Regions from separate parts of the Acuticoccus kandeliae genome, predicted to be linked through region 1. Evidence: predicted binding sites of a transcription regulator. Region 1 holds the regulator's gene; the other holds the start of a gene.
What was found. Region 1 encodes HrcA, which represses chaperone genes, less so after heat shock. Its sites were predicted from a motif close to GTTAGCACTCNCNNNNNGNGAGTGCTAAC; they were not measured.

Region 1 (3,408 bases):
CTTCCAGTGCGGCCTTGAACAGGGCGACCGCCCGCGCTCTGTGCGAGAGGGGCCTTTCGCCGCCGTGCTTCTCCTCCGAGCTCATCTCGCCGAAGGTCCGTCCATCTCCGTCCTGCGGGACGAATATGGGATCATAGCCGAAACCGAGACCGCCGCGCGGTGCATCGGTGATGTGCCCGTCGCAACGGCCTTCGAAAAGGAGCGTCTCCGCGCCGGGCCGCGCGAGGGCGAGGACGGCGACGAACGCCGCGCCGCGCGCCTCATCGGTGGTGGCGTCCGCCGTCGCGAGCTTGTCGAGGACGAGGCCCATCGCCATGCCGAAATCGCGCGGCTCGCCGGCCCAGCGGGCCGAATAGACGCCGGGGTCGCCGTTCAGCGCCTCGACCGTCACGCCCGAATCGTCGGCGAGGGCGGGCAGGCCCGTCGCGCTCATCGCCGCCACGGCCTTCAGCTCGGCGTTGCCGGCGAAGGTCGTCTCCGTCTCCTCGGGCTCCGGCAGGCCGCAATCGGCCGCGCTCATCACGGTGATGCCCATCGGGGCGAGAAGCTCGCGGAATTCGCGCAGCTTGCCCTCATTGTGGGTCGCCAGGATGAGGCGGTCGCTGATTCCGAGGCGGTCCTTCGTCATGCCACCGTCATTTTCTGAAGTTCGACGAGCTGCGCAATCCCCGCCGAGGCGAGGTCGAGGAGCGCGTTCAGCTCGTCGCGCGTGAACGGGACGCCCTCGGCCGTGCCCTGGACCTCCACGATGGTGCCGGCCCCGGTCATCACGAAGTTCGCGTCGGTGTGGGCCGACGAATCCTCGGCATAGTCGAGGTCGAGCACCGGGCGGCCCTCGACGATCCCGCACGAGATCGCCGCAACGTGATCGGTGAGCGGATTGCCCATGATCATCCCGGCGTTCTTCATATGCGTGATGCAGTCCGACAACGCGACCCACGCCCCCGTGATGGCCGCCGTACGTGTCCCGCCGTCCGCCTGGATCACGTCGCAATCGACGCTGATCTGCCGCTCGCCGAGCGCCTCGCGGTCGACGATGGCGCGCAGCGAGCGGCCGATGAGGCGCTGGATCTCCTGCGTGCGGCCCGACTGCTTGCCGGCCGACGCCTCGCGGCGCATGCGCTCCTTGGTGGCGCGCGGAAGCATCCCATATTCAGCCGTGACCCATCCGGCACCGCCGCCGCGCAGCCAGGGCGGCACCCGCTCTTCGAGCGAGGCGGTGCACAGGACATGGGTGTTCCCGAATTTCACGAGGCAGGAGCCCTCGGCATATTTCGAGACGCCGCGCTCCAGGCTGACGGCCCGCATTTCATCGCCTGATCGGCCGTCGTGTCTCATGTCGAATTCTCCTCCCGTTCGGGAAAGACCGTTGGCATATTAAATGCCGGGACGATAGGCCCGGAGGGACCCACCTTTTAGGAGGTTAAGGGACGACTATGCACTTGGTGGACGCGACGATGGATGCCATCGAGCTCGACGAGCGCTCGCAGGACATTTTTCGTCAGATCGTGGAAGCCTATCTTGCGAGCGGCGAGCCCATCGGTTCGCGGTCGATTTCGCGTGCGTTGCCGCACAAGCTCTCGCCCGCCTCCGTCCGCAACGTGATGAGCGACCTTGAGCAGCTCGGCCTGATCTACGCGCCGCACGTCTCGGCGGGGCGTCTTCCGACCGATCGCGGGCTGCGCTTCTTCGTGGACGCGCTGCTGACGGTCGGCGAGCTGACGCCGGACGAACGGGTCGGCATCGACCAGCAGGTCTCCGGCAGCGGGTCTGACGCGGTGGACGCGGCGCTGACGAAGGCGTCGATGGTGCTGTCGGGCCTGTCGAGCGGGGCGGGCGTCGTCCTCACCAACACGGCGGACCTGCGCCTCAAGCACATCGAGTTCGTCTCCCTCGATCCGGGCAAGGCGATCGTGGTGCTCGTGGGCGAGGACGGGTCGGTCGAGAACCGCATCGTCAATCTGCCGGCCGGCCTGCCGCAGTCCGCGTTGCAGGAGGCGTCGAACTATCTGAACGCGCACATCCGCGGCCGCACGGTCGGCGAGGCGCACTCGATCATCGAGCAGCTCGCCGTCGACGCGCGCGCCGCGCTCGATTCGCTGACACAGAAGCTCGTCGAACAGGGCATCGCGACCTGGAGCGAGGCGTCGAACAAGGGGCCGGGGACGCTGATCGTCCACGGGCGCGGCAATCTGCTGCAGAACCTGGAAGTGCGCAGCGATGTCGAGCGCGTGCGCCAGCTTCTCGACGACCTCGAGACCAAGCGCGACCTGATGCAGCTCCTCTCCCTCACCGAGGAAGGCGAGGGCGTGCGGATCTTCATCGGCTCGGAGAACAAGCTCTTCTCGCTGTCCGGCTCGTCGCTGATCATCTCACCCTATCGGGACAATCAGCAACGCACGGTTGGCGTCCTCGGGATCATCGGGCCGACCCGGCTCAACTACGCGAAGATCATCCCGGCGGTCGATTATACCGCTCAGGTTGTCAGCAAGCTTATGAAATAAAGCAACCTACGAGCAGGCTTGCGAGTTTATTTCGCAAAACGCATCTGATTGGGATAAGGTATTGCGGTCCAATCGATTGCGGAGTCGTGTACGTGGCGTATCGATCGGCACAGGCGACGCGCGCCACACGAGGCGGATGATCCGCCGGGGAGACATTGATGATGAAGCATCTTTTGGCGATCGCCCTGATCGCGGGATCCATGGGGACCGCGTTCGCGCAAGAGGTTCCACGGATCACCGTTCGCCCCTATGGAGACGGCGCCGGCGGCCAGGGTTATGTGGGTCCCTACGGCCGGAACCTTCCGGGCGTGGCGATGTTTGCCGGCCGCGCGGTCGACCTTTCGCCGCTGGCGGCGTTCGGCGGCGTCCCGGTGCCGAGCCTGCAGAAGATCGAGAACGAGGCGACCTACAATCCCTCGCGTCTGCCGATCCTCGATGGCTATCAGGGCACCCTCGGCTACGGCATTCCGTTCTAAGGGCTGATGCCCGCACGCGCGGCGGGGCCCCGGCTTGGCGGCCCCGCTCGGCGCTCCAGTGAACGCGACGGCAGCGCCCACGGATGGCGCGCGGACCGATCGAAAAGACGCTCGGCGACACGACGCGTAATTTAATCAGAATGTCGCCTTGCAGGCCGGAGGAGATGCTCCGATAAGGGCGGCGAAAAAAGAGCGGTTCTGCCAGGTCGTCCTGGTCCTTCCGCCCGTCGCTCCAGCACCGAACGGACCAAGCCATGGCCTTTTTGTCCGACACGTTATCGCGCGTCAAACCCTCTGCCACGATCGCCGTCACCACCAAAGCGGCCGAGCTCAAGCGCGCCGGTCGCGATGTGATCGGCCTTGGCGCCGGCGAACCCGACTTCGACACGCCCGAGAACGTCAAGGAAGCCGGGATCCGCGCGATCCGC
Region 2 (3,408 bases), on a different contig from region 1:
CCCTCAACACGCTGCCGGAAATGCCGACCCTCGTCGTCATGCCGCGCGAGGTCGCCTTCTAGATCGCGTCACCAACGCGATCGGCAGCCAACGTCTAGGCCGACGCCTCGCCGATCGCGGGAGCGCCGATTCCGGCCCCCTGCTCCGCCGTCCGCCGTACCCCGCCCGGCCCCATCGCGTTCTCGCCGGGGCGCAGGGTGAGGACGGAGACGCCCGTCTCGGTGACGGCGACGGTGTGCTCGAACTGGGCCGAGAGCGAGCCGTCGCGCGTGACGACGGTCCACCCGTCAGCCTCCGTGCGCACGTTCCGCCGGCCGCGGTTGAGCATCGGCTCGATGGTGAAGACCATCCCTTCGCGCAGCCGCATCCCCGTGCCCGGCCGCCCGAAATGGACGATCTGCGGCTCCTCGTGCATCTCGCGCCCGATGCCGTGGCCGCAATATTCGCGCACCACCGAATAGCCGTTGCGCTTGGCGTGGCGCTCGATCGCCCATCCGATATCGCCGAGCCGGGCGCCAGGACGAACCGCGCGGATCCCCATCCACAGCGCCTCATAGGTCACGTTGACGAGACGCGCCGCGGCGGGCTGCACATTGCCGACGAGGTAGGTCTTGCTGGAATCGGCGATGTAGCCGTCCTTCTCCAGCGTGATGTCGAAATTGACGATGTCCCCGTCCCGCAGCACGGCCGTCTCGGACGGGATGCCGTGGCACACGACGTCGTTCACCGAGGAATTCAGCGCGAACGCGTAACCGTACTGGCCCTTGCTGGCGGGACGGGCCTTCAAGTCGTCGACGATGAAGCGCTCGACCATGTCGTTGACGGCGAGCGTCGACAGGCCGACGAGCGGGGTCTCGTCGAGAAGGCCGAAGACGGATCCGAGCAGGCGGCCGGACTGCGCCATCAGCGCCAGCTCCTGCGGCGTCTTCGTCATGCCTCGTTGGCGGCGAGCGGGCGCGCGGCAACGCCGGCGTCGCTGAACTCGCGCGCGATGATCTCGGCGAAGCTCAGCGAGGGGTTGGTCTCGCACAGCATCCCGACCTTGATCCAGTAGGCGGCCTGCGCGTTGATCGAGCGGCAGGACACCTTGCTCGCGCGGCGCAACTGGTCGTGCAGATCGTCGTCGATGCTCACAATGCCCATCCGGGCCTCCATACAATGCGTATGGACCGTATATGCTTCGTATATGCGCGTGCCAAGCGCGTCGACGACGGCGGCAAGAATTGAACAGCGCGAACGAGGCATCGCGCCGGCGCGAAAAGTCTGTTAGGTCGTCGGCCGGGCGCCGCTCGTTTTCGACGGGGCGTGCGCCAAAACGCGCCGTATCGCTGGCGGCGCGGCGGGTCGCCCCTCCCGTGCGGCATTCGGTCGTCCGCCAACGGGGACCGCTACGCCTATCTACGGGGCGTCAGAGGCGGGCCCTCTAACGGCGAAATCGACGGAAAGTTCCGGCCGGTGCCGTTGACACTCAAAACCGACCCGCCTATCTCCGCCTCAACCGTTAGCACTCCCCACTTGCGAGTGCTAGCAGGCTCAGATCGACGATGACCTTACGAGGACAGACATGAAATTCCGTCCGTTGCACGACCGCGTCGTCGTGCGCCGCATTGAGTCCGAAGAGAAGACCAAGGGCGGCATCATCATTCCCGACACCGCCAAGGAAAAGCCGCAGGAAGGCGAAGTTGTCGCCGTCGGTCCGGGCGCCCGCAATGAGCAGGGCCAGGTCACGCCGCTCGACGTCAAGGCTGGCGACCGCGTCCTTTTCGGCAAGTGGTCCGGCACCGAAGTCAAGCTCGATGGTGAAGACCTCCTCATCATGAAGGAGAGCGACATCATGGGCGTGGTCGAAGGCGTCCCCGCGACGGCCGCGTAAGTTTCGCGCACGTACCCGAAAAAGCTTAGTTTTAGGAGCCAACGATGGCAGCCAAAGAAGTCAAGTTTTCGTCTGACGCGCGCGACAAGATGCTCCGCGGTGTCGACATCCTCGCCAACGCCGTCAAGGTGACGCTCGGCCCGAAGGGTCGCAACGTCGTGATCGAGAAGTCCTTCGGTGCTCCGCGCATCACGAAGGACGGTGTGACGGTGGCCAAGGAAATCGAGCTTGAGGACAAGTTCGAGAACATGGGCGCCCAGATGGTCCGCGAGGTCGCCTCGAAGACCAACGATCTCGCCGGTGACGGCACGACCTCCGCGACCGTTCTCGCCCAGGCGATCGTCCGCGAAGGCGCCAAGGCGGTTGCCGCCGGCATGAACCCGATGGACCTGAAGCGCGGCATCGACCTCGCCGTGATCGAGGCCATCAAGGATCTGACCGCCCGTTCGCGCAAGATCTCGACCTCCGATGAGGTCGCGCAGGTTGGCACCATCTCCGCCAACGGCGACAAGGAAGTCGGCCAGATGATCGCCGACGCCATGCAGAAGGTCGGCAACGAGGGTGTCATCACCGTCGAAGAGGCCAAGTCGCTCGAGACCGAACTCGAAGTCGTCGAGGGCATGCAGTTCGATCGCGGCTACATCTCGCCGTACTTCGTGACGAACGCCGAGAAGATGACCGTCGAGCTCGACGATCCCTACATTCTCATCTTCGAGAAGAAGCTCTCCAACCTCCAGGCGATGCTTCCGATCCTCGAGGCTGTCGTTCAGTCCAGCCGTCCGCTCCTCATCATCGCCGAGGACGTCGAAGGCGAGGCTCTGGCCACGCTCGTCGTCAACAAGCTCCGCGGTGGCCTGAAGGTCGCGGCCGTGAAGGCGCCGGGCTTCGGCGACCGCCGCAAGGCCATGCTGCAGGACATCGCGATCCTGACCGCCGGCCAGGTCATCTCCGAAGACCTCGGCATCAAGCTCGAGTCCGTGTCGATCGACATGCTTGGCCGCGCCAAGAAGGTCACGATCAACAAGGACGAGACCACGATCGTCGACGGCGCCGGTGAAGCCGAGGACATCAAGGGCCGCGTCGCTCAGATCAAGCAGCAGATCGAAGAGACCACCTCCGACTACGATCGCGAGAAGCTCCAGGAGCGTCTGGCGAAGCTCGCTGGCGGCGTCGCGGTGATCCGCGTCGGCGGCGCGACGGAAGTCGAAGTGAAGGAGAAGAAGGACCGCGTCGACGACGCGCTCAACGCCACCCGCGCTGCGGTGGAAGAGGGCATCGTCCCGGGCGGCGGTGTGGCTCTGCTCCGCGCCAAGGCGGCCGTCTCCAAGCTCTCCTCCGACAACGCTGACGTCCAGGCCGGCATCAAGACCGTCCTGCGCGCGCTCGAGGCTCCGGTTCGTCAGATCGTTGAGAACGCCGGTGTCGAAGGCTCGATCGTGGTCGGTAAGATCCTCGAGAACGCGACGGCCGACTTCGGCTTCGACGCGCAGAACGAGGAATATGGCGACATGATCCAGAAGGGCATCATCGACCCG

Region 2: a site for HrcA is predicted at 1,501-1,529, ahead of groES (co-chaperone GroES). Genes of this name have one in related genera too.

The regions. Positions count from the first base shown of each region.
Region 1 covers NZ_QBBV01000006.1:144,174-147,581, reverse strand. The annotation lists gene rdgB (RdgB/HAM1 family non-canonical purine NTP pyrophosphatase) at 1-628, opposite strand, end outside; gene rph (ribonuclease PH) at 625-1,338, opposite strand; gene hrcA (heat-inducible transcriptional repressor HrcA) at 1,458-2,504, shown strand; gene DBV35_RS28635 (hypothetical protein) at 2,666-2,980, shown strand; gene DBV35_RS28630 (pyridoxal phosphate-dependent aminotransferase) at 3,235-3,408, shown strand, end outside.
Region 2 covers NZ_QBBV01000001.1:1,324,554-1,327,961, reverse strand. The annotation lists gene DBV35_RS06100 (MBL fold metallo-hydrolase) at 1-62, shown strand, start outside; gene map (type I methionyl aminopeptidase) at 95-934, opposite strand; gene DBV35_RS06090 (ParD-like family protein) at 931-1,143, opposite strand; gene groES (co-chaperone GroES) at 1,565-1,873, shown strand; gene groL (chaperonin GroEL) at 1,918-3,408, shown strand, end outside.